4 regions of the Rubrivivax sp. JA1055 genome follow, and region 1 is predicted to be linked to each of the others. Evidence: predicted binding sites of a transcription regulator. Region 1 holds the regulator's gene; each other region holds the start of a gene.
What was found. Region 1 encodes sigma-54, which starts transcription at its own class of promoters, with help from an activator protein. Its sites were predicted from a motif close to TGGCANGNAANCTGCTTT; they were not measured.
Positions count from the first base shown of each region.

Region 2: a site for sigma-54 is predicted at 1,596-1,613, ahead of LOC65_RS02665 (PEP-CTERM sorting domain-containing protein). Genes of this name have one in related genera too.
Region 3: a site for sigma-54 is predicted at 2,680-2,697, ahead of LOC65_RS00755 (PEP-CTERM sorting domain-containing protein). Genes of this name have one in related genera too.
Region 4: a site for sigma-54 is predicted at 5,398-5,415, ahead of nifE (nitrogenase iron-molybdenum cofactor biosynthesis protein NifE). Genes of this name have one in related genera too.

Region 1 is NZ_JAJKFP010000005.1:189,145-196,686, reverse strand. It holds gene LOC65_RS07620 (amidase) at 1-103, shown strand, start outside; gene LOC65_RS07615 (hypothetical protein) at 89-724, opposite strand; gene LOC65_RS07610 (DsbA family oxidoreductase) at 913-1,551, opposite strand; gene LOC65_RS07605 (class I SAM-dependent RNA methyltransferase) at 1,548-2,783, opposite strand; gene LOC65_RS07600 (RNA polymerase factor sigma-54) at 3,010-4,512, opposite strand; gene lptB (LPS export ABC transporter ATP-binding protein) at 4,523-5,281, opposite strand; gene lptA (lipopolysaccharide transport periplasmic protein LptA) at 5,281-5,901, opposite strand; gene LOC65_RS07585 (thiol:disulfide interchange protein DsbA/DsbL) at 6,017-6,664, opposite strand; gene LOC65_RS07580 (SPOR domain-containing protein) at 6,730-7,335, opposite strand; gene argS (arginine--tRNA ligase) at 7,332-7,542, opposite strand, start outside.
Region 2 is NZ_JAJKFP010000001.1:598,575-606,116, reverse strand. It holds gene uvrA (excinuclease ABC subunit UvrA) at 1-837, shown strand, start outside; gene LOC65_RS02665 (PEP-CTERM sorting domain-containing protein) at 900-1,526, opposite strand; gene LOC65_RS02660 (sulfite oxidase heme-binding subunit YedZ) at 1,714-2,340, opposite strand; gene msrP (protein-methionine-sulfoxide reductase catalytic subunit MsrP) at 2,343-3,314, opposite strand; gene LOC65_RS02650 (cytochrome c) at 3,470-4,081, opposite strand; gene yihA (ribosome biogenesis GTP-binding protein YihA/YsxC) at 4,143-4,823, shown strand; gene LOC65_RS02640 (DUF1631 family protein) at 4,820-6,421, opposite strand; gene groL (chaperonin GroEL) at 6,550-7,542, opposite strand, start outside.
Region 3 is NZ_JAJKFP010000001.1:179,092-186,633, forward strand. It holds gene dbpA (ATP-dependent RNA helicase DbpA) at 1-1,021, opposite strand, end outside; gene LOC65_RS00745 (YgjP-like metallopeptidase domain-containing protein) at 1,062-1,550, opposite strand; gene LOC65_RS00750 (hypothetical protein) at 1,555-1,791, opposite strand; gene LOC65_RS00755 (PEP-CTERM sorting domain-containing protein) at 1,973-2,650, opposite strand; gene LOC65_RS00760 (DUF3427 domain-containing protein) at 2,947-6,123, shown strand; gene LOC65_RS00765 (DNA-binding protein) at 6,142-6,585, opposite strand; gene LOC65_RS00770 (nucleotidyltransferase domain-containing protein) at 6,551-7,141, opposite strand; gene rng (ribonuclease G) at 7,283-7,542, opposite strand, start outside.
Region 4 is NZ_JAJKFP010000001.1:576,462-584,003, reverse strand. It holds gene LOC65_RS02555 (hypothetical protein) at 1-174, shown strand, start outside; gene LOC65_RS02550 (hypothetical protein) at 194-547, opposite strand; gene LOC65_RS02545 (nitrogen fixation protein NifQ) at 561-989, opposite strand; gene fdxB (ferredoxin III, nif-specific) at 959-1,264, opposite strand; gene LOC65_RS02535 (CCE_0567 family metalloprotein) at 1,276-1,476, opposite strand; gene LOC65_RS02530 (NifX-associated nitrogen fixation protein) at 1,618-2,097, opposite strand; gene nifX (nitrogen fixation protein NifX) at 2,094-2,507, opposite strand; gene nifN (nitrogenase iron-molybdenum cofactor biosynthesis protein NifN) at 2,504-3,946, opposite strand; gene nifE (nitrogenase iron-molybdenum cofactor biosynthesis protein NifE) at 3,960-5,366, opposite strand; gene LOC65_RS02510 (response regulator) at 5,491-7,542, opposite strand, start outside.

The DNA.
Region 1 (7,542 bases):
GGGCGACGAGGCGACGCTGCTGCAGCTGGCGGCCGAGCTCGAGGCCGATGCGCCTTGGTTCGACCGCCTGCCGCCGATCGCCAGCGGTTCAGCCGCCCAGTGAGAACGGCAGCAGCGACCGTTCGGTGCCGAAAGCCAGCCGGTCGAACAGGCCGTAGACCGCGACGCCGCCATCCCAGGCGCTGGAGATGACGACCCGGGTGATGACCGCGCTGCCGGCCGACACCATCAGCACCTGCCAGCTGCCCCAGGCCGGGTCGCCGGGGTTCAGCGGGTAGCGCGTGCGCTCGAGCAGCCGGTTGCCGGCGTCGTAGGCCTCGATGAAGGGTCGCGCCGTCGGGTTGCCGAAGTACTCGGGCGGCAGCACCGGCTGGGCGTCGATCGACACCCATTGCTGCGGCTTGTCGAAACGCGCCTCGATGCCGCCCTGGCGGGCGTCGAACAGGCTCAGCTGCGGCGGCGCGACCACCGACACGCCGTTGGGTGCGCTCTCGATGCCCCAGGCCGAGCGTGCGTAGCTGCTCCAGCGCCGCGGCGGGCTGGTGCTGATCGACGCGAAGTGCACGCCCTTGGCGGCGTACTGCTCGTCGATGACGGTGCCGTCGGGCACGTCGTCGAAGGTGATGATCGTCGGGCGGGCGAACGGCAGCGGCGGGCGCGGCCGGAACAGGTCGGTGCGGTTGGGTGCGGGCACGGAGCCCAGCAGGTCCAAACGGGTGGCCATGATCGATCTCCTGGTGCGGACAACGGTCGCCCGGCGGCCGGACGACTGCGCCGCGGGGCCCGTCGAGGCCATGCTCGGCCGCACCGCGGCCCGCCGCTTGCGCTGTGTCAGCGAAGCCCGGGGCACCCCCCAGCCCGCAGTCGGTGCGCCGGCGCGCGGCGAGTTGTTGCCGCGGCCGGGCCGGCCGTTCAGCGGCCGGCGGCGATCTCGCGCAGCGCCTGCTCGAAGACCTCGGGCGGCTGGCCGCCGGAGATCAGGTGGCGCTCGTCGACCACGACGCCCGGCACCGAGCGGATGCCCAGCGCCAGCCAGCGCTGCTCCTCGGCGTGCACGGCGTCGGCGAACTCGCCGCGTTCGAGCACCTCGCGGGCGCGGGCCTCGTTCAGCCCGACGCCGGCCGCGACCTGGGCCAGCACCTCGGGGTCGCTCGGGTTGCGGCCTTCGCCGTGGTAGGCGGCGAGCAGCGCCCGCTTGAGGTCCAGCGCCCGGCCTTCGAGACCGGCCCAGTGCAGCAGCCGGTGGGCGTCGAAGGTGTTCCAGATGCGCGTGCGCTCGCCGAAGGCGAAGCCGACCGCCGCGCCGCGTTCGGCCAGCGTGCGCCGCACGGCGGCGAACTGCTCGGGCGCGCCGCCGTACTTGCGCTGAAGATGTTCGTCGATGGCCTCGCCTTCGGGCGCCATGTCGGGGTTCAGCTCGAACGGGCGGACCTCGATCTCGGCCTCGATCTCGCCGGCCAGGTTCTCGAGCGCCCGCTCCAGCGACGCCAGGCCGACGGCGCACCAGGGGCAGACGACGTCGCTGACGAAGTCGATGTGCAGACGCTTCATGCGGCCTCCTTGTTGGACCCGGCAACCATGTCGAAGCGGAACAGCCGGCATTCGATGGGCCCGTTCCACATCGGCACGCGCCGGCTCTCCTTCAGCCGCATCAGCGACGGCAGCTTCATCTCCGGGCTCAGCACCCAGGCCGTCCAGCCGGCGTAGCGGCGTTTCCAGTGCGCGGCCAGCGCGCCGAAGAACTCGGCCGACGAGCCGCCGCCGTCGAAGCCTTCACGCGCGCCGCCGGGCGCGTCGCCGCGGGCGCTGCCGCTGCCCTTGGGCGCGATGCGCTCGCCGTACGGCGGGTTGAGCATCAGCGTGCCGCGTTCGGCCGGCGCCGGGCGCTGCAGCGCGTCGGCAGTCTTGAAGGCGATGGCCTGGCCGACGCCGGCGTTGGCGGCATTGCGCGCCGCGAAGTCGGTCATGCGAAAGCTCACGTCGCCGGCGAAGACCTCGACCGCAGGCGCGTGCACACGTTCGCGCGCGGCCTGCTGCAGCTCGCGCCAGGCACCGAGCTGGTCGCGGAAGGGCAGCAGGCGCTCGAAGGCGAAACGGCGCTTGATGCCCGGGGCGATGCCGCAGGCGATCTGCGCGGCCTCGATGGCGATCGTGCCGGCGCCGCAGCAGGGGTCGAGCAGCGCGCCGTCCTCCTCGCGGCCCTGCCAGCCGGCGGCGGCCAGCATCGCCGCGGCCAGCGTCTCCTTCAGCGGCGCCTCGCCCTTGACGCCACCGGCGCGTTCGTCGCGCCAGCCGCGCTTGAACAGCGCCTCGCCCGAGGTGTCGGCGTACAGCGTCGCGTGCTCGGGGCCGACGTACAGCTGCAGCGACAGGTCGGGGTGGCGGGTGTCGACGCTGGGGCGTTCGCCGCTCGTTTCGCGCAGCTGGTCGCAGACGGCGTCCTTCACGCGCAGCGTCGCGAAGTTCAGGCTCTTCAGCGGCGAACGCTGCGCCGCGACGTCGACACGCAGCGTCTGGCGCGGCGTGATCCAGTCGTCCCAGCGCACGCGGCGCGCGAGTTCGTAGAGCTCGTGCTCGTCGCGGTAGGGGCCGTCGATCAGCGGCCACAGCACACGCTGGGCGAGCCGGCTTTCCAGGTTCAGCGCCATCGCGGCGCGGGCGTCGCCGTCGACGAAGACGCCGCCGCGCACGGCCTCGGTGCGGCAGCCGGTGATGCGGGCGGCCTCGTCGGCCAGCAGCGGCTCGACGCCACCGGCGCAGGGAAGGAACAGGGAGACGGTCATGACGGCGGCGCGACGGACGAAAGCGCTGGACTGTAGTCCAGCTGCGGCGGCGGCGGCGCGTTGTGGCGGAGGACGCGGAGGACGGGGTCAGGAGGACGGGAGGACGGGGTCAGGTCTCGCAAGACCTGACCCCGGGCTGCCCGGGCTGCCTCAGCTGCGGCGGCGGCGCGTCGCGGCGGAGGACGGGGTCAGGTCCTGCGGGACCTGACCCTGGGCTGTGGTCGCGTCAGATCGCCCGGCGCAGCGAGGCCGGCGCGATCTTCAGCGCCTCGCGGTACTTGGCGACGGTGCGGCGCGCGACCTGGATGCCCTGCTCCTCGAGCATCTGCGACAGCTGGCTGTCCGACAGCGGCTTGCTGGCGTCCTCGGCCGAGACGAGCTGCTGGATCAGCGCCCTCACAGCGGTGCTCGACGCGTTGCCGCCGGCCTCGGTGTTCAGCGAGCTGCCGAAGAAGTACTTCAGCTCGAAGGTGCCCTGCGGCGTGGCCATGTACTTGGCCGTCGTCACGCGCGAGATCGTGCTCTCGTGCAGGCCCAGCTCGTCGGCGATCTCGCGCAGCACCAGCGGCTTCATCGCGATCGCGCCGTGGGTGAAGAAACCCTTCTGGCGCTCGACGATGGCCTTGGACACACGCAGGATGGTGTCGAAACGCTGCTGGATGTTCTTCATGAACCAGCGCGCCTCCTGCAGCCGCGACGACAGCCCGCCGGCGCCGTTGCGCTGGCCGCGGATCGCCTGGGCGTAGAGGTCGTTGATGCGCAGCTTGGGCATCACGTCCGGGTTCAGCAGCACCTTGAAGCCGCGCCCCGACTTCTGGACGATGACGTCGGGCACGATGATGTTCGACTCGGCCGGCGCGAACGGCCGCCCCGGCTTGGGCTCGCAGGCGACGATCAGTGCCTGCGCCTGGCGCAGCAGGTCCTCGCCGGCGCCGGTGGCGGCGGTCAGCTTCTTCACGTCGCGCCGCGCCAGCAGCTCCAGCGAGTGCTCGCAGATGCGGATCGCGACCTCGCGCGCCTCGCAGCGCGGCGTCGTGCGCAGTTGCAGCACCAGGCACTCGGACAGCGAACGTGCGCCGACGCCGGTCGGCTCCAGGCTCTGCAGCCAGCGCAGCGCGCACTGCAGGCGGTCGGCCAGGGCCTCGCGCTGCTCCTCGTCGTCCAGGTCCAGCATGTCGGCCAGGCGCGCGGCGATGTCCTCCAGCGGGTCGGCGAGGTAGCCGTCGTCGTCCAGCGACTCGATCAGCACGTGCAGTGCCGCAGCGTCCTCGGCCGACAGCCGCATGCCGGCGATCTGGCGCCGCAGGTGGTCCTGCAGCGTGCCGGCGCTGGCGCGGCGCTCCTGCGGGTCGAGGTCGTCGTCGCCTTCGGGCGCTGCCGCGGCCGGGGTCTCGCGGATGCCGTCGAAGTCGTCGCGCTCGGTGCCGTTCTCCCAGTCGTCGCGTTCGGTGGTGCCGAACTCGGCGGCGTCGACCTCGGCCGGTGCCGGCTCGGCGGCACCGTCGCCGTCGTCACGCTCGGCGACGCGGTCGACGGTGGCACGTTCGGCCGGCGCGTCGAACGGTGTCGCCGCGTCCTCGTCCATCTCCAGGAACGGGTTCTGCTCGAGCATCTGCTCGACTTCCTGGTGCCGCTCCAGCGTCGACAGCTGCAGCAGCCGGATCGACTGCTGCAGCTGCGGCGTCAGCGCCAGATGCTGCGACAGGCGGACTTGGAGGGAGGGCTTCATCGGCCGCGCGTCACATCTTGAAATGCTCGCCGAGGTAGACCTTGCGCACCTCGGCGTTCTCGACGATCGCCTGCGGCGTGCCTTCGGTGAGCACGCTGCCCTCGCTGATGATGTAGGCGCGGTCGCAGATGCCCAGCGTCTCGCGCACGTTGTGGTCGGTGATCAGCACCCCGATGCCGCGCGACTTGAGGAAGGCGATGATGCGCTGGATCTCGATGACGGCGATCGGGTCGACGCCGGCAAAGGGCTCGTCGAGCAGGATGAAACGCGGCTGCGTGGCCAGCGACCGGGCGATCTCGACGCGGCGGCGCTCGCCGCCGGACAGCGCCGGCGCCGGCGAGTCGCGCAGCTTCTCGATCGACAGGTCGTGCAGCAGCTTGTCCAGCAGCTCCTGGATCTGCGCCGGCTTCAGCGGCCGGCCGTCCGGGCCCTGCTGCAGCTCGAGCACGGCGCGGATGTTCTCCTCGACGGTCAGCTTGCGGAAGATCGACGCTTCCTGCGGCAGGTACGACAGCCCCAGGCGCGATCGCTGGTGGATCGGCAGGCGCTCGACCGGGCGGCCGTCGATGCGGATCTGGCCGGCGTCGGCACGCACCAAGCCGACGACCATGTAGAAGGTGGTGGTCTTGCCGGCGCCGTTGGGGCCGAGCAGGCCGACGACCTCGCCGGCGGCCACCGACAGGTGCACGTCCTTGACGACGCGCCGCTGGCCGTAGCTCTTCTGCAGGTTCTCGGCTTCGAGCCGGCTGCCCGCGACGGCGGTTTCCATCAGCGCTGGCCCCCGAGCGAGCGCGCCGGCGCCAGCGGCGCGGCCGAGGCCGGCGCGGCCGGCGGCGTGGCCGCCTTGTCGCTGCGCGGGCTCAGCACCGCGCGCACGCGACCGCTCGGGTTGGCACGGGTCGTCTCGCCGCCGGCGACGCTGAAGGTCTCGGCGGTGTTGTCCCAGACGATCTGCGAGCCGGTGATCTCGTCGGCGACGACCGCGCCGCGCAGCCGGCGCACCGCGCCGTTGCCGATGAAACGCAGCGTGTCGGCGCGGCCGTCGTACTCGATGCGGTCGGCCACGCCCTCGACGACCTCGTCGACGCCGTCACGCTTCTGGCGGTAGCTCGCCGGGCGGCCGGCGCTGCCGATGGCGGTGGCGGCGCGGTAGCCGTCGGCCGTCTCGCGCAGCTCGACGCGGTCGGCGCGGATGACCATCGTGCCCTGGGTGATGACGACGTTGCCGTTGAACTCGACGAGCTGGCGCTGCAGGTCGACCGAGCCCGGCCGGTCGGCCTCGACGACCATCTGGCGCTCGCGGTCGGCGCGCTCGGCGGCCGCGGCGGCGCACAGCAGCGCCAGCACCAGCGGTGCGGCACGGCGGAGGAGGGCGAAACGGAGCGTCATTTTCGGCACGAAACTTGCAAGCATTCTAGCCACAAGTTCGTGCCGTCGAACAGGGTTCGCGGGCCCCGCGTTGCGAGGCCGATGCGCCGGATCAAGACCCGGCGCGGGCCCGGGCTCAGGCGCCCTGGCGGGAGCGGGCGATCAGGAAGTCGGCCACCGCGAGCGCACGCTCGTGGCCGCCGGCCAGGGCGCCGGAAGTGTAGTACCGGCCCTGGATGCCCATCGCCGGCACGCCGTCGATCTTGTAGGCGTCGGCGAGCTGCTTGGCGCGGCTGGCCTTGGTCGCCACGCTGAACGAGCGGAAGGCGTCGCCGAAGCGCTTGCCGTCGAGGCCGTTGGCGACCATGAAGTCGATGATGTCCGACTCCGACAGCAGGCGCTTGCCCTGCACGTGGATCGCGTTGAACACCTTGCGGTGCACCGCGCCGACCTGGCCCATCTCCTCGAGCGCGTAGAAGATCTTCTGGGCGATCTGGTGGCGCGCGGTGAAGCCCACCGGCACGCGGCGGAACACGACGTCGGCCGGCAGGCGCTTGCTCCAGGTCTCCAGCAGCGGCTCGAAGTTGAAGCAGTGGCCGCACTCGTACCAGAAGAACTCGACGACCTCGACCTTCTTGCCCTCGGGGATCGAGGTCGGTGCGGGCGTCTGCAGCCGCACGTAATGCGTGCCCTCGACCGGCCCGCCCTGCGCGCGGGCGCCACCGGCCATCGCCAGGCCCAGGCCCGCACCGGCCAGTTGGATCGAGAAATCGCGCCGCTTCATGAGTTTCCTTTCGAGTGATCGGTGTCGTCGCATGGGACCGGCCGCACCCGTGCCGGGTTCCCTGCTCAGGGCTTCTCGGCGCGGACCAGCCGGGCGTCGATGTTCGCCGCCTGCAGCCGTCCCTGGACAGCCTCGGCGTCGTCGCGCGTGCCGTAGGGGCCCGTGCGCACCCGGTACATCGTCTTGCCGGCCTGCTCGCGCTCGCTCACCTTGGCCGTGAAGCCGAGCATCGCCAGGCGGGCGCGCTCCTGCTCGGCGTCCTCGGTGCGCGTGAACGCGCCGGTCTGCACGAAGTACACGAACGCTTCAGCGGCCCGGTCGGTGGACTGGCCGGCGAGGATGGCCGCCGGATCGCGGGTGGAGCCACCCTGCGCGGCCGGGGCGCTGGCGGGCGTCCGCGCGGCCGTCGGCGGCGCGGACGGTGCGGCCGTCGGCGCCGAGGCGGCCGCCGCCGGCAGCGGCGGCTGCTTGCCGGCCAGCGGCGCGTTCGGGTCCCAGCGCTTGTTGCGCTCGACCTCGGCGCTGTCCTGCTCGGCGGTGCGCTGCGGAACCTTGTCGATGAAGGGCACCGGCGCCTTGGTGATGTACAGCGCCACCGCCAGCGCGATCGCCAGGCCGGCGAGCAGGCCGACGATCAGCCCGAGCGCGAAGCCGCCGCGCTGGCCCTTCACGCCGGCACCTCTTCGGCGGCGGCGCGCGACATCGAGGTCGGCGCCGACACGCCCAGCATGCCCAGCGCGTTGCGCAGCACCTGGGCGGTGGCCGCCAGCAGCGCCATGCGCGCGCGGGCCAGCGCCGGGTCGTCGACGAGGAACCGTTCGCTGGCGTAGTAGCTGTGGAAGGCCGCGGCCAGGTCGCGCAGGTAGAACGCGACGTCG
Region 2 (7,542 bases), on a different contig from region 1:
GGTTTCGAGCCGGTCGACCGCGTGCTCGAGGTCGACCAGACGCCGATCGGCAAGACGCCGCGCTCCTGCCCGGCGACCTACATCGGCTTCTGGGACGCGATCCGCAAGCTCTTCGCCGAGACGCTGGAAGCCAAGGCGCGCGGCTACGCCGCCAACCGCTTCAGCTTCAACACCGGCGACGGGCGCTGCCCGGCCTGCGAAGGCCAGGGCATGCGCACGATCGAGATGAGCTTCCTGCCCGACGTGAAGGTGCCTTGCGACGTCTGCCACGGCGCCCGCTTCAACGCCGAGACGCTGGCCGTCACCTGGCGCGGCAAGAGCATCGGCGACGTGCTGCGCATGGAGGTCGACGAGGCCGTCGGCTTCTTCGCCAGCATGCCGGCGATCGCCCACCCGCTGCAGCTGCTGAAGGACGTCGGCCTGGGCTATCTGACGCTGGGCCAGCCGAGCCCGACGCTGTCCGGCGGCGAGGCGCAGCGCATCAAGCTCGTCACCGAGCTGTCCAAGGTGCGCGACGACGTCACGCGGCGCGGCAACCGCCTGCCGCACACGCTGTACGTGCTCGACGAGCCGACGGTCGGCCTGCACATGGCCGACGTCGAACGCCTGGCGCGTGTGCTGCACCGGCTGGTCGACGGCGGCCACAGCGTCGTCGTCATCGAGCACGACCTCGACGTCATCGCCGAGGCCGACTGGATCCTCGACCTCGGCCCCGAAGGCGGCGGCGAGGGCGGCCGCGTGGTGGCCGCCGGCACGCCGGAGCAGGTGGTGGCCGCCGGCACGCACACCGGGCGCGCGCTGGCGCCGGTGCTGGCACGGGGCGAGCTGCGGCTTTGACCGTCAGGCGGCACCCATGAAAAAGGCCGCGCGCTGCGCGGCCTTGATCACGTCCCGACGGCTCAGGCTTTGCGGCGGCGTGCGAAGCCGGCGCCCGCCAGCGCGAGGCCGGCCAGCGCCAGCGTCGCCGGTTCCGGCACGTTGCCCGGGGTTGCCGAGCCGATCGTGATGTCGTCAAAGGCGGTCTGGTTGGCCGTGCCGCCGAAGTCGATCGACTTGGCGACACCTCCGAACGCCACCCCGACCGCAGTCCAGTTGCAGAAGCTGCCGCCGGGGTCGCCGCTGCAGTTTTGGTTGAACTGGGCCGTCAGGTCCAGCGTGCCCAGGATGTTGCCGGTGCCGTTCAGGTCATCCCAGACGGTGACGACCGCGGCGGTCGACGAGGTATAGAAGAACGAGAAGCCCGTGGTGAACCCTGCCGCGTAGTTCAGGATGGCGTTGTTCGCGTCCAGGAAGAACATCACCGTGTCCGGCGACGGTTCGTTGGCAATGTTGCCGCCGCCGCCGGCATCGGCGTCGACGATGGCGAGCGTTGCCGGACTGAACTCCACGCCAAGTCCGGCGTAGAAGTTCCCGACGGGCGCGCCGCTGGCGATGCCCTCGAAGTCGAGGACGATCGGTGCGGCGCTTGCCGCCGAGACGGCGCCGGCGGCGGCCGCTGCAGCGAGAACTTTGAAGACCGATTTCATGAGGGACTCCCGTTCGGTTGGCTCTTGCGGCGTCCCGGCCAGAGGGCCGGCGTCATGCCGGAAAGGCTCGAAGCATGGGTCGTGCCACCATCGTTCGGTGGGAAAAGTCGTTTTCTGACAATGACTTGGGGAGGGTGCGCCGGGCCGGCCGCTGGCGCTTGTAAGAGCCTTCGACTAAGGGGGGTGCTCAGCCGACGGCCGGGCCGCGGGAGCGCGCGATGGCGCCGCGCAGGCGCCAGAGCAGCAGCCCGCCAAGGATCGCGGCATAGACCGCGACCTCGGCGTAATCGTGTTTGCCCGAGCGCATCCAGAAGAAGTGCAGCAGCGCCAGCCCGGCGGTCGCGTAGACGGCGCGGTGCAGCAACTGCCAGCGCCGCCCGCCCAACGCCTTGATCGCCGCATTGAACGAGGTCGCGGCCAGCGGCAGCATCGTCAGCAGCGCCGCCGTGCCGACGAGGATGAACGGGCGTTTGGCGATGTCCTGCACGATGGCGCCGACGTCGAGGCCCATGTCCAGCCAGGCGAAGCACAGGAAGTGCACGACGCCGTAGAAGAAGGTGAAGAGCCCCAGCAAACGCCGCAGCCGCGCCAGCGCGTGCCAGCCGGTGGCCTGGCGCAGCGGCGTCACGGCCAGCGTCAGGCACAGGAAACGCAGTGTCCAGTCGCCTGTGGCGCGGATCAGCGCCTCGGCCGGGTTGGCGCCCAGCGTGTTCGCGACGGCGCCCCAGACCAGCCACGCCGCCGGCAGCAGCGCGAGCACGAAGACGATCGGCTTGGCCGCCGGCGAGGCCAGCAGCTGGTTCGGCGCGGACACGCTCAGTAGTTCTTCTTCAGGTCCAGCCCGGCGTAGAGCTGGCCGACCTGCGGCTCGTAGCCGTTGAACATCAGCGTCGGCCTACGCTTGGCGAACAGGCCTTCGCCGATGCGGCGCTCGGTGGCCTGGCTCCAGCGCGGATGGTCGACCGTCGGGTTGACGTTGGCGTAGAAGCCGTACTCCTGCGGCGCCGTGCGCTGCCAGGCGCTGCGCGGCGGCTGCTCGACGAAGCGGATCGCGACCAGGCTCTTGGCCGACTTGAAGCCGTACTTCCAGGGCACGACCAGGCGCAGCGGCGCGCCGTTCTGCGGCGGCAGCAGCTCGCCGTAGAGGCCGAAGGCGAGCAGCGCCAGCGGGTGCATCGCCTCGTCCAGACGCAGCCCCTCGACATAGGGCCAGGGGATGATGTTCGAACGCAGCCCGGGCATCTGTCTCGCGTCCGCCAGCGTCTCGAACTGCACGTAGCGTGCGCTGCCCAGCGGCTCGACGCGGCGGATCAGCTCGACCAGCGAATAGCCGACCCAGGGGATGACCATCGACCAGCCTTCGACGCAGCGCAGGCGGTAGATGCGCTCTTCCATCGGCGCGAGCTTCAGCAGCGTGTCCAGGTCCCAGCGGCCGGGTTTCTTCACGAGGCCGTCGACGACGACGGTCCAGGGCCGGGTCTGCAGCTTCTGCGCGCGCAGCGCCGGGTCGGCCTTGTCGGTGCCGAACTCGTAGAAGTTGTTGTAGCTCGTGACGTCGCCGTAGGTCGTCGGCGCTTCCATCGTCGCCGCGCCCGGCACCGCGCTGCGTGCGCCGGGCAGTGCGTCGCGTTGGCCCGGCCGCGCGGTCGCGGCCAGCGCCGGCAGCGCCGCGGCCGCCGCACCTGCGGCCAGGCCCTGGATCAGCGTGCGCCGCTGGCGCCAGACTTCGCGCGGGGTGATCTCGCTGGCCAGCGGGTGCACGTGGCCGCGGTCCTTCAGGTACAGCATCGGGAACTCGGGGAAAGACGACGGCGCAAGGTAGCGCAAAGCGCTTCGGCGCGTCGGCCGTGCCCGCAGATCACGGGTCTGCCGTGGGGCATGGCGCACACCAAACAAAACGGGCCGGCGAATGGCCGGCCCGTCGTGCTGGGTGCTGCGTGCGGTCAGTGCAGGCCGGCGATGTAGTCGGCCACGGCCTTGATCTCGGCGTCGCTCAGCTTGGCGGCGATGGCCGTCATCTGGGCGCTGTTGTTGCGTTCGCCGGAACGGAAGGTGTTGAGCTGCGCCGTCGTGTACTCGACGTGCTGGCCGCCCAGGCGCGGGTACTGCGCCGGGATGCCGGCGCCGTTCGGGCTGTGGCAGCCCGAGCAGGCCGGGACCTTCTTCGAGGCGATGCCGCCGCGGAAGATGGCTTGACCCAGGGCGATCGTCTCCTTGGAGGTCGCTTCACCCTTGACCGGCGGCTTCGAGGCGAAGAACGCGGCGACGTTGACCATGTCTTCCGGGCTCAGCGGCGCGGCCATGCCCATCATGATCGGGTTCATGCGCTTGCCGGCCTTGAACTCGGTGAGCTGCTTGACGATGTAGGCCTGATGCTGGCCCTGCAGGATCGGGTAGATCGGGATCCCGCGCGTGCCGTCTGCCGAGTGGCAGGCCATGCAGGTGGCCGCCGTGATCTGGCCCTTGGCGAGATCCGGCTTGGCGGGCTTCGCTTCCTGGGCGAAGGCGGTGCCGGCAGCGAGCGCGGCGATGGTCAGGGCGACGGCGAACTTCATGCGGCGGGGGCCTCGGTCGGCAGGTGTTCGGGTGTCAAACCGCAGGATTTTACAATGCCCCATGACGTCTACCTTTCGAGATGTGCCCAGCGATGCCGAAAAGTCGGCTTTGGCCTGGGCGCACACGGCGCGATTCCTCACGACGGCGAGCCGCCTGGACCAGTTGCCGCAGGGCGAACTGCCGGAGATCGCCTTCGTCGGACGCAGCAATGCCGGCAAGTCCACGGCGATCAACACGCTCGCGCAGCAACGGCGCCTGGCCTTCGCGTCGCGAACGCCGGGGCGCACGCAGCACATCAACCTCTTCGAGGTCGGGCCGAAGGACGCGCCGGATGCCTTGTTCGCCGACCTGCCCGGCTACGGCTACGCCGCCGTCGAGCGCAGCGCCAAGCTGCGTTGGCAGGAGGTGATGGCGCAGTACCTCGAGCTGCGGCGTGCGCTGCACGGCGTGGTGCTGATGATCGACTCGCGGCTGGGCTTCACCGACCTCGACCGCCGGCTGCTGGCGCTGATCGCGCCGCGGGTGGCCAACGGCGAGGTGCGGCTGCTGGCGGTGCTGACCAAGTGCGACAAGCTGAACCGGCGCGAGGCCGACGCCGCGCTCGCCGGGGCGCAGCAGGTGCTGGCCGAGATCGCCACCGAGAGCGCCGAGATCGGCGTCGCGCAGTTCTCGGCGCTGTCGCGTCGCGGCCTGGGCGATGTCGCGACGACGCTGCGCGGCTGGATCGCGCCTGCGGCCTAGCCGAGGTTGATCGTCCGGCGCATCACGCGCTTGGCGGCCGAGCGCACCAGTGATCGCGGCTTCAGCGTGCCGAGCAAGCGCTCGGCATGCAGCGTCTGCATCGCGCGCCGGCGCACGGCCCAGGTCTCGCTGCTGCCGGCGTCGCCGAGCAGCCAGAGCTCGCCCAGTTCGCCGGGCCACAGGATCTGGGCCTTGACCCAGCGCCCCTGCAGAAAGATGTTGAGCCACTCGCCTGGGCGGCGCGCCAGCAGCCAGGCTTGCGCGTCCTGCGGCTCGCCGGGGCCGTCGGCCGGCATCAGCTCGGCGGGCACGGTATCGAGCTGGGCGATGTCCAGGGTGCCGCCCAGCGTCGACGGCGGCGCCATCGACGAGCACAGCCGCTCCTCCAGCCGCTGCAACTCGGCGATCTGCGCCGCGGCCTCGGTGCAGCGGTGCGCGAAGCGGTGCTGCGCCTGATGCTGCAGGCGCTCGCTCGCCCACTCGAACAGCGGCGCCTGCGGCGCCGGGTCGGCGGCCAGGTGCTCGACCAGGCCCTGGGCGAAACGCAGGGTCTGCGTGCGCTCGGGGTCGCCCTGGGGCGGGAGCACGTCGCCGAGGAAAGCCAGGCCGTCGACGAAGCGCCACAGCGCGTGCGTCTCGTCTTCCAGCGTGCGCGGTTCACGCAGCACCAGCCGCGTGGCCACCGACTGCAGCCGCGAGAGCATCAGCGCGATGTCCTGCGACAGCCGGCGGTCGGACAGCATCGCGTCGAACAGGCCGGTCAGCAGCTCGACCGCACGGTGGTCGGCCGGTGAGGCGCCGGCGTCGGCACGTGTCGGCGTCACGGCGGGTTCGATCGCCAGCGTCGGGAAGTCGTTGCCTTCCAGGCTGAAACCGAGTTCGCTGGCCGGGGCGATCGCCGAACGGACGAGGTCGAGGCCGGCTCCGTGGCTGATCTCCGGCCCGCGCGTGCGCCGCGCGCCCGACGGCAGGATCATCGTGCGGTAGGCCGCCGGCGTGACGCCCTGGCTTTCCAGGCGCGACGACGAGGCCGCATAGGCGCGCCGCAGCGCGCTCGCCAGCGCCGGTGCGGCGTTGCGCGTGAACAGCAGATGGTGGCCGCGCGACAGCGGCAGCGCCTGCGCGGCGGCCCACAGCGCACGCGCGTGCTGGGCCGGGCCGAAGGGGTTGTGGTCGTGCGCCAGGTCCATGTCGCCGACCAGCGCCGCGGTGAAGGTCTGCAGCTCGCGCAGCTCGTACTCGGCGGTGCTGCGGATCAGCTCGATGACGTGCGAGATCTCGACGTCGATCGCCACCGAGTCCTCGTCGACCAGCGACAGCGTCGTCGGCAGGCCGCCGCCCTGGGCACCCGGCCCGCGTTCGGCGATCTGGCGCCGCAGCGAGCGCACGTAGTAGTCGCTGATCAGCTCGCGCTGCGTGCCGAGCGCATGCAGCACGTCGGCCGCCGAGGCGCGCGGCTGCGGCGCCAGCGTCGGCAGGCTCTGGCGCATGCGGTCGACCGTGCCGTCGACCAGCTGATCGACGAGCATGGGCATGCGCAGAAGTTCGTCGTCGACGAACTGCCGCAGCGCTGCCGAAACGGTCGTGGCGGAGGACATCAGCACTGATTATCGGACGCCGCAGCGCCGGCGGAAGGCCGGTAAAGCGCCCGGGATGCGGTTCAAAACGAAAAAAACCCGCCTCCGGCGGAGGCGGGTTTTCGCTCGGCAGGCGTGCCGGGCCGGACTTACATGTCCATGCCCATGCCGCCCATGCCACCCATGCCGCCGCCGGCGGGCATCGGGGCTTCTTCCTTCGGCGCCTCGGCGACCATGCACTCGGTCGTCAGCATCAGGCTGGCGACGGAGGCGGCGTTCTGCAGCGCGGTGCGGGTCACCTTGGTCGGGTCCAGGATGCCCATCTCGATCATGTCGCCGTAGGTGTCGTTGGCGGCGTTGTAGCCGAAGTTGCCGGCGCCTTCGAGGACCTTGTTGATCACGACGCTGGGCTCGCCACCGGCGTTGGCCACGATCTCGCGCAGCGGCTGCTCGACGGCGCGCAGCACGATCTTGATGCCGGCGTCCTGGTCGTGGTTGTCGCCCTTCAGGCCAGCGGCCACGGCGGCGCGGGCGCGCAGCAGCGCGACACCACCACCGGCCACGATGCCTTCCTCGACGGCGGCACGGGTGGCGTGCAGCGCGTCTTCGACACGGGCCTTCTTTTCCTTCATCTCGACTTCGGTGGCGGCACCGACCTTGATGACGGCCACGCCGCCGGCCAGCTTGGCCACGCGCTCTTGCAGCTTCTCGCGGTCGTAGTCGGAGGTCGCTTCCTCGATCTGGACGCGGATCTGCTTGACACGCGCCTCGATGTCGGCGGCCTTGCCGGCGCCGTCGATGATCGTGGTGTTTTCCTTGGCGACTTCGACGCGCTTGGCTTGGCCCAGGTCGGCCAGCGTGGCCTTCTCGAGCGTCAGGCCGACTTCCTCGGCGATGACCTTGCCGCCCGTCAGGATGGCGATGTCCTCGAGCATGGCCTTGCGGCGGTCACCGAAGCCCGGGGCCTTGACGGCGACGACCTTCAGGATGCCGCGGATCGTGTTGACCACCAGGGTGGCCAGCGCTTCGCCTTCGACTTCCTCGGCGATGATCAGCAGCGGACGGCCGGCCTTGGCGACTTGCTCGAGGATCGGCAGCAGGTCACGGATGTTGCTGATCTTCTTGTCGAACAGCAGCACGAA
Region 3 (7,542 bases), on a different contig from region 1:
GGCCGATGCGGTGGGTGTGCACCTCGGGCTCGGGCGTGATGTCGACGTTGATCACCGCTTCGAGCTTGCTGATGTCCAGCCCGCGCGCAGCGACGTCGGTGGCCACCAGCACGCTGGCGCTGCGGTGGGCGAAGCGCACCAGCACCTGGTCGCGGTCGCGCTGCTCCAGGTCGCCGTGCAGCTCCAGCGCGACGATGCCTTGTGCCTGCAGCACCGCCACCAGGTCGCGGCACTGCTGCTTGGTGTTGCAGAAGGCCAGCGTGCTCTCGGGGCGGAAACGCTGCAGCAGCAGGCCGACGGCGTGCAGGCGCTGGCTCTCGGTCACTTCGTAGAAACGTTCGACGATCTGGCTGGCGGCGTGGGTTTCGGCCAGACGCACTTCCTGCGGGTCGCGCAGGTAGCGCGCGGCGAGCTTGGCGACGTCGTCCGGATAGGTGGCCGAGAACAGCAGCGTCTGGCGTTTGCTCGGCGGCGGGCAGTGGCGCGCGACGGCGGCGATGTCCTCGGCGAAGCCCATGTCGAGCATGCGGTCGGCTTCGTCGAGCACGAAGGTGGTCAGCGCCTCCAGCGCCAGCGAGCCGCGCTCCAGGTGGTCGAGCACACGCCCCGGCGTGCCGACGACGACGTGCGCACCGTGCTCCAGGCTGGCGAGCTGCGGCCGGATCGCGGCGCCGCCGCACAGCGTCAGCACCTTGACGTTGTCTTCGGCGCGCGCCAGGCGGCGGATCTCCTGCGAGACCTGCTCGGCGAGTTCACGCGTCGGGCAGAGCACCAGCGCCTGTGTGGCAAAGCGCTTGGCGTCGAGCCTGGCCAGCAGCGGCAGCGAAAAGGCCGCGGTCTTGCCGCTGCCGGTCTTGGCCTGGGCGATGAGGTCGCGCCCGGCCAGCGCCGGCGGCAGCGCCGCGGCCTGGATCGGCGTCATGCACTCGTAGCCCAGCTGCTGCAGGTTGGCGAGCACGGCCGGCGACAGCGGCAGCGTGGAGAAAGCGGGGCCGGCGGGCGCGGCGGGAGATTCGGTCATGCCCCGATTGTCGAGGCTAGGGCCGGCCGGCGCCGGGATTTCAGAGTTCGCGCGCCGTCAGCCACAGCCGCAGTTCGAACTCCAGCGTCGGGTACTCGGGCTCCATGTGGCGGCACAGCGCGTAGAAGGCCTTGTCGTGCTCGCGCTCCTTCAGGTGCGCCAGCTCGTGCACGGCGATCGTGCGCAGGAAGTCGGCCGGCGCCTCCTTGAACAGCGCGGCGATGCGGATCTCGCGTTTGGCCTGCAGCCGCCCGCCCTGCACACGCGAGACCGCGGTGTGCGTGCCCAGCGCGTTCTTGACGACGTGCAGCTTGGGGTCGAAGACGACCTTGGACAGCGGCGGCGCGCTCTTCATGAACCGCGACTTCAGCGCGCAGACGTAGTCGTAGAGCTCGCGCTCGTTGCGCACCGGCGAAGGCTCGGGGTGGCGGCGCGCGACGTAGTCGGCGAGCCGGCCTTCGGCGATCAGCGCCTGGACCTGAGCCAGCAGGTCGGGCGGGTAGCACTGCAGATACTTGAGTTCTGACACCGGCTCAGCAGCGGCCCGAGCGCCGGCTGCGCGGCTGCAGCTTGTCGAGCTCGGCGAACTGCTGCTTGAGCAGCAGCATCAGCGCCCGCGCCTGGTCGACCGGCAGGCTGAGACAGGAGCCGGCGGCGCCTTCGTCGCGCGCCGGGCGCGGCAGCACCAGCGCGTCGACGCCGATCTCGATCAGGCCCTTGTCGTGACGCAGGGACTTCAGGCGCTGCACTTCGATGTCGTAGGTCTTCATGCGGGGGCGGGGTGACGCGAAAGCCGGCGATTGTCCGCCGCCCGCGGCCGCAGCGGGCCGTGTTCACGACAACGACCGGCCCCGCGGCCGTCGCGCCCCATGCGCCCCGAAGATCCGCCCGCGCCCCGAGCGGCAACGCCGGCTCGGCCCGCCCGGCGTGCCGGGCGCTGCGGCAGCCGGCTCAGTGACGGCGGCGGCGGTTCGCGGCGGCGACGCCGAACAGCGCCAAGCCGGCCAGCGCCAGCGTCGCCGGTTCCGGCACGTCGTTGCCGGGCTCGCCGACGACGACGCGGATCGCGCTGCGGCCCATCTCGGCACCGGCCGCGGAGTAGGCGACCAGGGCGAACGTGTACTCGCCGGCGGCGAACGCGTCGAAGGCCTTGCCCACCTCGAGGAAGTCCATGCCGAGGTTCCACGAGTCCTGGATCAGCGGCAGCGCCGAGAACGCGCCGCCGATGTGCGCCGCCTGGTCGGTGCCGGCCGCCGGATCGCGGTCGATCAGCAACTGCACCGAGTAGCTGGTGGTGTCCAGGCCGCTGACGTAGTACGCGAAGTTCCACAGCGCATACGGGTTCGCCGGCGACGGCGACTGTTGCGACACCCCGTCCGGCGCGAAGAAGGTCCCGGCGCCGTCGTTGGCGAGGTTCGGCCCGACGTAACGCTGATGCGCGGTCAGGCCGAGCGTCAGGCCGTTCTCGAATTCCTTCACCGCCACGGCGTTGTTCGGGATGCCGCTGCCGCCGAAGGTGGCACCCGGCAGCGTGCCGAAGCGGTCGTAGGTCGGCGTGACCGGCGCGGCGATCGCGGAAGCGCAGGCGACGGTGGCGAGAGCGGACAAGGTGCAGCGCAAGATGTTCATGACGGTGTCAAACGTGATTTCCTGCATCAAAAGCACGTGACATGCCACTCCACCTCGGGGCGGCAGATTTCGCCGGTGTGACAAGGGTTTGTCCGCAGCGGCGGGGCCGCGGGCCGAGGCTGCGAACCGGTCGGTGTCAAGGATGCCGACAGGCCGGATGCGGCCGGTCCCGCGCGAGCGTGCCGACCGGGCGGGCCGGCGTCCTGGTACAACCTGCCGCCGAGAACGCTCAGCGAGAACACGACGATGCCCCTGATGGAGATCGGCGCGGGCCTGCGCGGGCCGGGTGCCGGCCGATGACGCCGGGACTCCTGCCCTCCGGCCTGTACGACCTGCTGCTCACCGAGCGCCTGGAGCGCCTGCTCGCCGCCGACCCGGGCGCGCGGCATCAGGTCCTGCCGCTGGCCGGGAATGCGGCCGAACTCGTGGCCGATGCCCTGGTCCGGCAGCTCGCCGCCCTGCTGGAGGAACTGCCCGGCGACGGCGAAGACGCGGCGACACGCCAGCTGGGGCTGGTCAACGAGCTGCTGATCTGGCTGCGCGAGCGGCTGCAGGGCAACACCAGCCGAGGCGCGGCCGCCGCTGTCGACCTGCTGGCGCCGCCAGCGCGGCTGCTGCGCGCCGTGCACCGCTCGCCGACCCGCCCGACACCGCCCGAGCTCGGTCTGGCCATGCCGTGGCTGTTCACCGCCGGCAAGGGCTCGCCGTCGCTGCTGCAGGAACTGCGCCGCGAGCTGGCATCCAGCGACCGGGTCGACATCCTGGTCAGCTTCATCACCGTATCGGGCGTGCGCAAGCTGCAGGACGTGCTGCAGCAGATCACCGCCCGCGGCGGCGACGCCGGCGCGCCCGGGCCGCGCATCCGCATCCTCACCACCACCTACACCGGAGCCACGGAGCTGCGCGCGCTCGACGAGTTGGCACGCCTGCCGGGCTGCGACGTCCGCGTGTCACTGGACGGCCGCCGCACGCGGCTGCATGCCAAGGCCTGGATGTTCCACCGCGCCAGCGGCTTCGGCTCGGCCTACATCGGCAGCGCCAACCTCAGCGGCGCGGCGCTGACGGGCGGCCTGGAGTGGACCGTCAAGCTCACCCAGCGCGGGCAGGCCGCCTTGTTCACGCGCGCCGAGGCGCACTTCGAGACGCTGTGGTCGGACAACGAGTTCCGCCGCTACGACCCCGACGACGCCACGCACCGCCAGGCCCTCGCCGCGGCGCTGCGGCGCGAGTCGGGCGCCGGGCCGGGCGATGGCGGCCCGGTGGCCGTCGGCTTCTTCGACCTGCAGCCCAAGAGCTACCAGCAGGAGATGCTGGAGCAGCTGGTGGCCGAACGCGCGCACGGCCGCCAGCGCAACCTGCTGGTGGCCGCCACCGGCACCGGCAAGACGGTGGTCGCCGCGTTCGACTACCGCGCCAGCTGCGAGCGCCTGGGCGGGCGGCCTCGGCTGCTGTTCGTGGCGCACCGCGAGGAGATCCTGCGCCAGGCGCTGCGCACCTACCGCGAGGTGCTGCGCGACCCCGAGTTCGGCGACCTGCTCTGCGGCACGCACGAGCCCGGGCAGCTGGACCACCTGTTCGCCACGATCGACAGCGTCAGCAGCCGCGATCTCGTCGCCACGGCGGGCGCCGCGCACTGGCACACCGTGGTGGTCGACGAGTGCCATCGCCTGGCCGCCGAGCGCTTCGACGCCTTCGTGCGCACGGTCCGCCCGGCCGTCCTGCTGGGCCTCACCGCCACGCCCGAGCGCAGCGACGGCAAGCCGCTCGCGCCTTACTTCGACCACCGCCCCGACGGCAGCCCCGCGGTGGAGCTGCGCCTGTGGCACGCACTGGACCTGCAGCTGCTCGCCCCGTTCGAGTACTACGCCTGCGACGACGAGACCGACTTCTCGTCGGTGCCCTGGGACCTGCCTGGCGAACGCGACGCGATCGACAAGCTCGTCACCGCCAACGACCTTCGCGCGAGGCTGGTCGTCAAGGAGTGGATGCGGCTCGCGTCCGAGCCCCGGCAGTCCCGGGCGCTGGTGTTCTGCGTCTCGGTGGCGCACGCCGAGTTCATGACCGAGCGGCTCAACCGCGCCGGGCTGCCGGCGGCCTGCGTCGTCGGCAGCACCCCGGGCGACGAACGCCGCCGCGCACCGCAGCGGCTGGCCAGCGGCGAGCTCTGCGCCCTCGTGACCGTGGACCTCTACAACGAAGGCGTGGACCTGCCGACGGTCGACACCCTGCTGCTGCTGCGCCCGACGCAGAGTCCGGTGCTGTTCCAGCAGCAGCTGGGCCGCGGGCTGCGCCTGGCGCCGAGGAAGGACAGCTGCCTGGTGCTGGACTTCGTCGGCCAGCACCGCGCCGACTTCCGCTTCGACCGGCTGCTGTCGGGCATCACCGGGCTGACGCGGCGCGAGCTGGCCGACGCCGTGGAGCACGGCTTCGGCAGCCTGCCGCCGGGTTGCCACATCCACCTGCAGAAGCAGACGCGAGAGCAGGTGCTGGGCAGCCTGCGCACGCTCACGCAGCAGAGCTGGAGGCGACTGAAGACCGAGCTGCAGGCCTACGCCGCGCTGCGCGGCCGCAGCGCCGTGCGCCTGGCCAACTTCCTGAGCGACCAGGCGCTGGAACTGGAAGACGTGTACCGCGCCGGCACCGGTGGCACACGCAGCGGCTGGACCGCGCTGAAGCGCGAGGCCGGGCTTCTGGTGTGCGAGCCCGGCCCCGAGGAGGACTACCTCAGCCGGCGCGCGGCCGACCTGCTGCACATCGACGACCCGGCCCGGCTGACGCTGCTCGGCCGCCTGCCCGCGCTGCACGCCACCCGCCACGCGCTCGACGCAAGCGACCGGGCCTTGCTGCAGATGCTGGCCTACCAGGTCGACGGCCGCCACGAACAGAAAGGCGACGCCGCCACCTTCCTCGCCCGCCTGGCGGCACATGCGCCGGTGCTCGAGGAACTGGCCGAGCTCGGCGGCTGGCTGGAAGCCTCGAACGCACGGCCCGCCGTGCCGCTGCCGGGCCTGGACGACACGCCGCTGGTGCTGCACGCCCGCTACGGCATCCGCGAGATCCTGACCGCCGTGGGCTGGCTGAGCGCCGAGCGTCGCGTGCCCTTCCAGGCCGGAGTGCTGGCCCTGGCCGAGCGCCGGACCGAGCTGCTGTTCGTGACGCTCGACAAGAGCGAGGGCTTCCACGACCGCATCGCCTACCGCGACTACGCCATCAGCGCCGAGCGTTTCCACTGGCAGTCGCAAAACAGCGCCGGCCCCGACACACCGGCCGGACGGCGCTACCTGGAGAGCGCGCACAACGGCTGGCGCTTCCAGCTCTTCGTGCGGGCGCACAAGGGCGAGCCCTACCGCGCCTGCGGCCCCGTCACCCTCGACGGCGCCGAGGGCAGCCGACCGATGAGCATCACCTGGCGGCTGCAGCGGCCGCTGCCGGCGCGGCTGTTCCGGGAGTTCAGCGTGCTGCGGGGCAGCTGAAGACGCGCAGCCCGGTATTCAGCCCGACAGCAGGTCCGGCCGATGCGCCTTCAGCCAGGCCAGCACGTGCCCCTGCAGCGCCTTCGCGCTGGCCAGGCACTCGGTGGCCACGGCTTCGGGGATGAGATCGCCCGAGTAGTCGGACAAGTTGCGTTGCTTGCGCAGCGCGTCGAGCACGATGACCTGGGCCGGCGCGACGCCGACGCTGGTGCCGAGGGTCTGGATCGCCGTCTGGTGGTGTCCGGGCTTGCTGGTCAGCGTGCGGTAGCCGTTGGCCTGCAAGGCCACCATCGACAGCTGCATGATGGCCTTGTAGGCCGCGTCGAAGCGGTTCTCCGCGCTCAGGCCGGCCAGCTGCGCATCGGCCAGATTGCGCTGCGCAGCCGCCAGCAGCTTGCCGACAGCGGCCGCGTCCGGCTGGATCGCGTCAAGGCTGATGCCCAGCAAGTTCTTCAAGGTCATCGGCGTTGCCGATCAGGAAGATCTTGGGGCGCGACAGCACGTCCCGCAGGAACGGCTCCGAACGAGCCCTTGCCGCAAAGTCGTCGAGCGCGAATACCTTCGGGTTGATCTCGCGACCCAGGGTGGTCTGCGCCGGGTACAGCGCCTGGACCACGTCTCGGAAGCCGGCATCGCCGACCAGGAGCACGTCGATGTCGCTGCCGGCCGTTTCCTCCCCGCGGGCGACCGAGCCGAAGACAAAGGCCAGCTTCACGCGCCCGGCCAGCGGCGCCAACGCTGCCGAGAGCACATCGCCCAGGCCCGAGGTCTTGCGCAGGATGCTGGCCAGCTCGGCGTAGATCGGGCCGCTGGTGTTGGCGCTGTAGACCTGCTGGTTGCCGCGCTTCTCACGCCGCAGCAGCCCCGCCTCGGCCAGCTTGGTGAGCTCACGCGTGATCGTGCCGGCCGGCAGGCCCGTGCGGCGAGCGACCTCCCGGCCATGCAGCGCTTCCTCCGGCCGCAACAACAGCAGCCCGAGCACGCGACGGCGGTATTCGGGGAACAGCAGGGAGGCCAAGGATTGATGCATGGAAGGCGCCAATTGTCGCTTTATTTGCATCGATTTACCAGACACCTCAACACGACACGCCGCCCGAAAACAAGCGGGGCATCAGGCGACTGCAGGTGGCAAACGACACCGACCTGTGCCCGTGGAGGCCTACATCAGCACGATGTCGTACTGCTCCGGGTTCATCGTCGCCTCGGCCGACAGCGAGATCGGCTTGCCGATGAACTCCGACAGCCCGGCGATGTGGCCGCTCTCCTCGTCGAGCAGCATCTCGACGACGGCGGCGCTGGCGATGACGCGGAATTCCTTCGGGTTGAACTGCCGCGCCTCGCGCAGGATCTCGCGCAGGATGTCGTAGCAGACGCTGCGCGCGGTCTTCACCTGGCCGCGGCCCTGGCAGGTCGGGCAGG
Region 4 (7,542 bases), on a different contig from region 1:
GGCCCGGCGCGTTTCTGGCTCTTCATGCACAAGGCGCTGGCCTTCATCGCCTTGCGTGCCGGCGACCTGGACACGGCGCGGGAGCGGCTGGAGCTGATCGAGCGGGTGGCCCCGCACGCGCGCCTGGGCGACGAGGTCGTCAGCGCGCTGCTGCGCGCGACGCCCGACGAGTGATCCGTCCGGCGCGCCCGCCTCAGGGCCGGTAGTCGAAGAGTTGCGGCGCCTCGCGCCGGTACAGCTTCAGCCAGCCCAGCGTCGCCGGCAGCAGCGAGCTGGCGGCGAACCAGGCGGCGTCGTCGGCGCCGGGGCCGTCGTCGATCAGCGCGCTGCCGATGACACGCCAGCCGTCGAGGTCGATCTCGGGCATCGTGCGCCGCGCCTCGGGCGGCAGCGCGTCGAGCGTGCGTGCGACGACGAGCAGCAGCCGGCGCACCTCGGCGCGTGTCAGCCGCGAATGGCGGAAGTCGGACTCGTCGATGCCGTCGACGAGGATCAGCACACCGTCCCCGGACTGCTGCACCAGGTCCAGCAGCGCGGCGGTGAACATCGTGCCGGCGTGCTCAGGCGGCCACGGCGCGGCGTGCGCCGTCCTCGGGGCCGAAACACAGCGCGTGGTCGCAGCAGACGGCGCAGCTCGGCGCCTTGCAGACGAAGAGCTGCTCGCGCTCGCACAGCTGCTTGTAGAGGAACTTCTTCCACTTCATGTCGGCGCTGTTCTTGCGCACCAGCGCCGGGAACCACCAGGTCATCAGCGCCGACAGCTCGGCGCGCGAGCCCAGCTGCAGGTCCTGCCAGAGGTGGTTGTCGCCCAGGCAGGCGACGGCCAGCGTCTCGGCGATGGCGGCCGCGGCTTCGCGCGGGCCCTCAGCGTGGTCGAGCAGCAGCGCGACGAGGTCCTCGACCTCGTCGGCACGCGCCGCGCGCCGCGCCAGCGCCTCGGGCACCGGCCGCGGCTCCATCAGGCGGCCACCGGGGCGTGCGAGTAGCACTTCTTCGGGCAGATCTTCGAGCACGCGGTGCAGCCGATGCACAGCTCGCCATGCGCGATCGTCATGACCTTCTTTTCGTACTCCTCGTCGTCGTCGCCGTCCGGGTCCAGCGAGACACGCTCGCCGTCCTCGTCGAGGCCGATCAGTTCGAGCACGCCGCGCGGGCAGACGCGGAAGCAGCGGCCGCAGCCGATGCACTTGCCTTCGTCGATCTTCTGCACGAAGGAGGGCGTCCAGGTGGCGCCCGAGGGCAGGGTGATGCTGTAGTGGGACACGGTGTTCTCCGTCAGGCGGCCTGGGCCGCGGCGAGCTGCGCGCGTGCGGCGACCAGCGCCGCATGCGCCTCGTGGGCGACCCGGGCGACCTCGGGGATGCGCTCCCAGTTCGTCGGCAGTTCCTCCGACAGGTCGTGCAGGTCCATCTTGGCCTGCGTCGCGCGGGCGTTGAGCTTCTTGATCTCGGCCTTCAGGGCTTCCAGGTCAACCATGACCCGTCCTCCTGCGCGTCTTGACGCGCTGATGTCGAAAGACCTGCGGCGTATCAAGCGGACGCCGCGGATCAGGCTTTGCCTGGCCGCTGGCGTCGCCCCCTTGAGGGGGAGCGCCGCAGGCGCTACGGGGGTGGTCAGTCATGCTCCCCAGGTGGCGACGTCGCGGTGCTGCTCGATCATCGAGACTCCTTCGGCGACCAGCTTGCTGCCGGCTTCGGCCAGCTTGGCGAGGCTCGGGTAGCCGAAGCGGTGCACGTCGCGCAGGTGGCGGTTGACGACGACCAGCCGGCCGGCGGTCAGCACCGTGCGGCCGAAACCTTCGTGGCTCATCTTCGTCATCGGGCTGACCATGATCCCGGTGGCACGTTCGATCGCCAGGCCGACGGCGTTGTGGAACAGGTCCAGCCGCCACAGCGTGTCGGGGTCGGGGTCGCCCATGATCGGCAGCGCGCGGCGCTGCTCGGCGGTGAGGATGAAGGGTTCGAGCAGCGTCGTGTCGCTCTTGCCGTCCCAGGTGCCGTGCGTGTCCTGGGCGCGGATCTGCTTGATCAGCTCGCGCACGAAGCCGTCCTGCAGCGCGGCCTCGTCGGCCGCCGGGGTCTCGACGGCGGCGCTCATCGTTTCACCTCGGCGTCGTCCTCGAAGTCGAAGGAGCGTTCCTGGCCCTTCATCAGCGCCTTGCGCAGCCACGGCGGCGGCGTGCCGCGCAGCACGTTCTGCAGCTTGTCGAGGATGTCCAGGATGGGCTCGGGCTGCGTCAGCTTGACCGGGTGGATGCGGCTGGCGACGACACGCGCCGCCGCCGAGCCGCCGATCGCGGCGACGTAGACGATGGCGCAGTCGCCGATCGCGGCCAGCTTCGGTGTCAGCTTGTCCTCGTCGCCGTCTTCGTCCAGGCCGTCGCCGAAGGCGAAGTCCTGCACGAAGGCATAACCCTCGGGGGTGACGTCGTAGACCGCCAGGTGCGGGGCCCAGCCGAAGTGCGCGTCCACGCGCTGCTGGTCCTGTGTGGCGAAGGCGACTTTCATGGTTCGCTCCGGGAAGTGACGGGATCGGTGGCCGCCGGGCGGCGGCGCGGGATGACGGCGCTGACGTGGGCGACGGCCGGCGGCACGGCCTGGGCGGCGGCCAGGCTGGCGGCCGGCAGCGGCCAGTCGTCGGGCCCGTGGTGGCCGATGCACTCGATCAGCGCGTTGCCCACGGCGTTGACGAAGTCGCGTGTGCCGCGGTAGCCGACCATTCGCACATGGGCGTTGCCGATGCGGTCGAACATCGGGATGCCCAGGCGGAACAGCGGCCGCCCCAGGCGCTCGGCGGCCTGGCGGCCGTGCGAATGCGTCATCAGCAGCTCGGCGCCGGTGGCTTCGGCCGAACGCTCGAAGTCCTCCAGGTCGCCGATCAGCACCTCGCTGGTCGGCAGGCGTTCGAGCAGCGGCGAGCGCGTCGTCGTCACGCAGGTCGCGAGTTCGGCGCCCATCTCGGCGAGAAAGCTGCCGGCGGCCCACAGCAGGTCGGGCTCGGCGGCGAGCGCGATCTTGGCGTTGCCGGTGTGGAAGTGGGCGTCGAGCATCGCGTCGACCAACTGGCTGCGCTGGCGGCGCAGCTTGGCCGGCACCTCGCGGCCCGACAGCTCGGCCAGGCGGCGCACGAAGGCGTCGCTGGCGCCCAGCCCGGTCAGGCGGTCGAACAGCGTGAACGGCACGCCGCAGCGCGCCTGCAGCGCCTCGGCGGCCGGGCGCATCTGCTCGCCGACGGCCAGCACCTCCATCACGCCGCCCAGGGCCTCGATCTCGGCGCGCGGCGTGCCGCCGATCGTCGTGCCCTGCCAGGTGTCGGGGATGTGGCCGTCGAGCGAGCCCGAGATGTCGGGCACGACGACGGCCTGCAGGCCGAAGGCCTCGATCGTCTCGCGCAGCTCCTCCAGGTCGGCCGGCGTCAGGTGGCAGCCGGGCAGCAGCGCGACGACGCCGTCGCGGCGCGGTTCATCGACGCGCGGCAGCGTCGACACCAGCGCCGTGACGGCGGCCGCCCAGCCGTCCTGGAAGGCGCCGACGTAGTCGGGTGTCGAGGCGTAGACGACCGCCGTGTCGGCCAGCTCGGGGTGCTGCTGGCGCGCGAGCCGGATCGTGCCGTCGACGTCGTCGCCCTTGGTCTCGGTGAGCCCGGTCGAGCAGATGCCGATGACCTGGGGCTTGGCTCGCTGGCGGATGTTGAGCAGCGCCTTCACGAGGTTGTCGTCGCCGCCCATGATGGTCGTCGCCTCGTTCATCGCCGTCGTCTGCAGCGGGATCGCCTCCTTGAAGTGGCGCACCAGCAGCACCAGGCCGAAGGAGGTGCAGCCCTGCGAGCCGTGCATCAGCGGCATGCAGGACTCCAGCCCCATGAAGGCGAAGCTGGCGCCCAGCGGTGCGCTCATCTTCAGCGGGTTGACGCTGCAGGACTTCTTGGATTCGGTGACGAGGGCCATCGTGCGCTCCCGTTCAGGCCGCCAGCGCCACGGCCGGGGCTTCCCAGGGCGCGGGCGCACGCACCTGCTGCCAGACCGGGTTGAAGATCGCCTTGTCGATCTCGGCGACCATGGTCACGATGCCCTCGTAGCCGGCGAAGGCGTGGTGGCGCTCCTGGTTGATGTCCATCCAGGGCATGCGCGCCTTCAGCGCGACGAACTGGCTGCGGCCGCCGGACAGCATGATGTCGGCGCGCGCCTCGCGCAGCATGCGGTACATCTCGCGCGGCGCGAGGTCCTCGATCATGTGGGCGTCGTCGCCCATGATCTCCTGGATGCGCTGCTTGTCTTCCTTGGTGCTCTTCTTGACGCTGGTGCCGACGATCTCCAGCCCGGCTTCCTGCAGCGCCGAGACCACCGACCAGCTCTTGACGCCGCCGGTGATCAGCAGCACACGCTTGCCGGCCAGGCGCTCGCGGTAGGCGCGCAGGCGCTCGTAGGCGCGCGGCTCCTCGGCGGCGATCAGGGCCTCGGCGCGGTCGACGATGTCGGCCGGCGCGCCGGTCTGCACCAGCAGCCGGGCGATGTCGCGCAGCGTCTGGCTCATGTCGGCGATGCCGTAGAACGAGCCTTCGAAGTACGGGATGCCCCAGCGCTGCTGCATGCGCGTGGCGACGTTGATCATCGACTTCGAGCAGACCATCATGTTGGCCTTGGCCCGGTGCGCCGACGCGATCTCGCGGTAGCGGCCGTCGCCGGTGATGCAGGCCAGCACGCGCACGCCCAGCGCGTCCAGCAGCGGCTTGACCTGCCAGAGCTCGCCCGACAGGTTGTACTCGCCGATGATGTTGATGTCGTAGGGCGTGCTGACGTCGGGCTCGACGGTGCCGATCACGTAGTCGAGCAACGCCTCGGCGCCGAGCTTGTTGCCCAGGTTCTTCGGGCCGGCGAAACCCGGCACGTCGACCGGCACGACCGGCAGGCCGAAACGTTCGCTGGCGCGTTTGCAGACGGCCTCGATGTCGTCGCCGATCATCGCCGGCACGCAGGTCTGGTAGACGAAGATCGCCGGCGGGCGCACGGTCTCGGCGATCTCGCGGATGGCCTTGAACAGCCGCTTCTCGCCGCCGTAGACGACGTCGAACTCGTCGATGTCGGTGGTGAAGCCGGTGCGGTAGATGTGCGGGCCGGAACTCGCGCTGTGGCGGTTGTCCCAGCTGTTGCCTTCGCAGGCGATCGGGCCGTGCACGAGGTGGGCGACGTCGGCGATCGGCTGCAGCGCGATCTTGGCGCCGTCGAAGGCGCAGCCGCCGGCGGCGGCACCGGGCGTCAGCTGCTTGGTGCAGCCCTTCTTGCGCGCCTTCTCGCCCTTGGCCTGGTTGACGTCGCAGCCGGGCTCGTCGAAGACCTGGGCGATCCTGGCGTTGAGCGATGCGGACATGCGGCGGGCTCCTGTGGGCGGCCCATGCCGTGTTGCACGATCGGTGCCAGTCGTGCGCCGCGCGTTTTCTCCTTCGCCGACAAGGACTTGGCGATCTGCGCCGGCGTTGCCGGCGTTGGCGGGATCACGACAAACGCGACGCCTGGGTTTCGGCCGCCGGCGTGCCGAAGGCCGCCGCCAGGCCGTCCAGCACCTGCCGCAGCTCGGCGTCGAAGACCGGCAGCGCGGCGTCGATCGCGGCGCGTTCGCCCGAGCGCACCGCGGCTTCCAGCGTGCGGGTGGCCTCGCGCAGCGCGGTGGCACCGATCGTCGCCGACTCCGACTTCAGCATGTGCAGCGCCGAAGCCGCGGCGGCCAGATCGCCGCCGCGACACTGTTCGCCAATCGTCGCCGGCATGCCGGCGCGCGACTGCGCGAAGAGTTCCAGCACGCGCCGGTACAGCGCCGGCTGGCCGGCGGCAAAACGCAGGCCGGTGGCCCTGTCCAGCCCCGGCAGCGTGGGCGGCAGCACGGCGTGCGCCCCTGCCGCTGCCGGCGCAGCGGCCGGCGCGACGACGGGCGCGGCGTCGATGCCGGTCCAGTGCCGCAGCCGCTCGATCAGCACGTCGGGCTCGAAGGGTTTGGCCAGGTGGTCGTTCATGCCGGCGGCCAGGCAGGCCTCGCGGTCGCTGGCCATCGCGTGCGCGGTCATCGCGATCACCGGCAGCGCCTCCAGCCCGGGCAGTCGGCGCAGCCGGCGCGTGGCCTCCAGGCCGTCGAGCACCGGCATCTGCACGTCCATCAGCACGGCGTCGAAACGTTCGCGCGCCAGCCAGGCCAGGGCCTCCAGGCCGTCGCCGGCCAGTGCCGTGCTGGCGCCGGCCTGGCGCAGCAGCTCCAGCGTCAGCTCCTGGTTCACCGGGTTGTCCTCGGCGAGCAGCACGCGCAGGCCTTCGAGGCGGCGCGGCGCCGGCGGCCGCGGCAGCGGCGCGCCGGGGGCCGGCGCATCGCGACCGAACAGCGACTCCAGCAGCGCGAGCAGCGTCGCCGTCGTCACCGGCGCGGCCAGCAGCGTGTCGACACCCGCCGGCAGCGGGCGCGCGGCGTCGTCGGCACCGTAGGGCACCAGCGCCACCAGCCGCGCGGCGGGGCCGGCCAGCGCCCGCAGCCTTGCGGGCAGGCCGGCGTCCGCCGCGATCAGCGCCGCGTCGAGCAGCACCAGGTCGACGGCGCCGGCGGCCAGGGCGGCGGCGGCTTCGTCGCCCGAGCTCGCCGCGGCTGCGCTGCAGCCGATCTCGGCCGCCCGGGCGGCCAGGATCGTGCGCGCGCGCGCACTGGCGTGGGCCGCCAGCAGGCGCAGGCCTTCACGCGGCGCCCGCCGGGCCGCGGCGGCGGGCCGGTCGCTGCGGCCGAAAACCGCGTCGAAGGCGAACTCGCTGCCGCGTCCCGGGCTGCTGCGCACCGCGATGTCCCCGCCCATCGCCTGCACCAGCTGGCGGCTGATCGCCAGGCCCAGGCCGGTGCCGCCATAGCGCCGCGTCGTCGAGGCGTCGACCTGGCTGAACGGCCGGAACAGGCGTTCCAGGTCCTGCGCCGACAGGCCGATGCCTTCGTCGTGCACGACGAAACGCAGGCGCTGCAGGTGCGGGTCGGCGGCGTCCAGCGCCTCGACGCGCACGAGCACCTCGCCGCGTTCGCTGAACTTGACCGCGTTGCCGCACAGGTTGACCAGCACCTGCGACAGCCGCAGCGCGTCGCCGACCAGCCGCCGCGGCACCTGCTCGGACACATCGAGCAGGAAGCCCAGGCCGCGGTCGTGCGCCTGCAGCGCGACGATGGCCGCGACGCCGTCGAGCACCGCGTCGAGCTCGAACTCGTCGTGCTCGAGCTCCAGCCGGCCGGCCTCGATCTTCGAGAAGTCGAGGATGACGTTGACGATGCCCAGCAGCGACTGCGCCGCGGCGCGGGTCTTCTCGAGGTAGTCGCGCTGGCGCGGGTCGAGTTCGGTGCGCAGCGCCAGCGCCGTCATGCCGAGGATCGCGTTCATCGGCGTGCGGATCTCGTGGCTCATGTTGGCCAGGAAGTCGCTCTTGGCGCGCGTCGCCGCCTCGGCGGCCTCGCGTGCGGCGACCAGCGTGCGTTCGGTCTCGCGCCGGGCGCTGACGTCGCGCAGCACCAGCTGCACGCGCACCGGCGC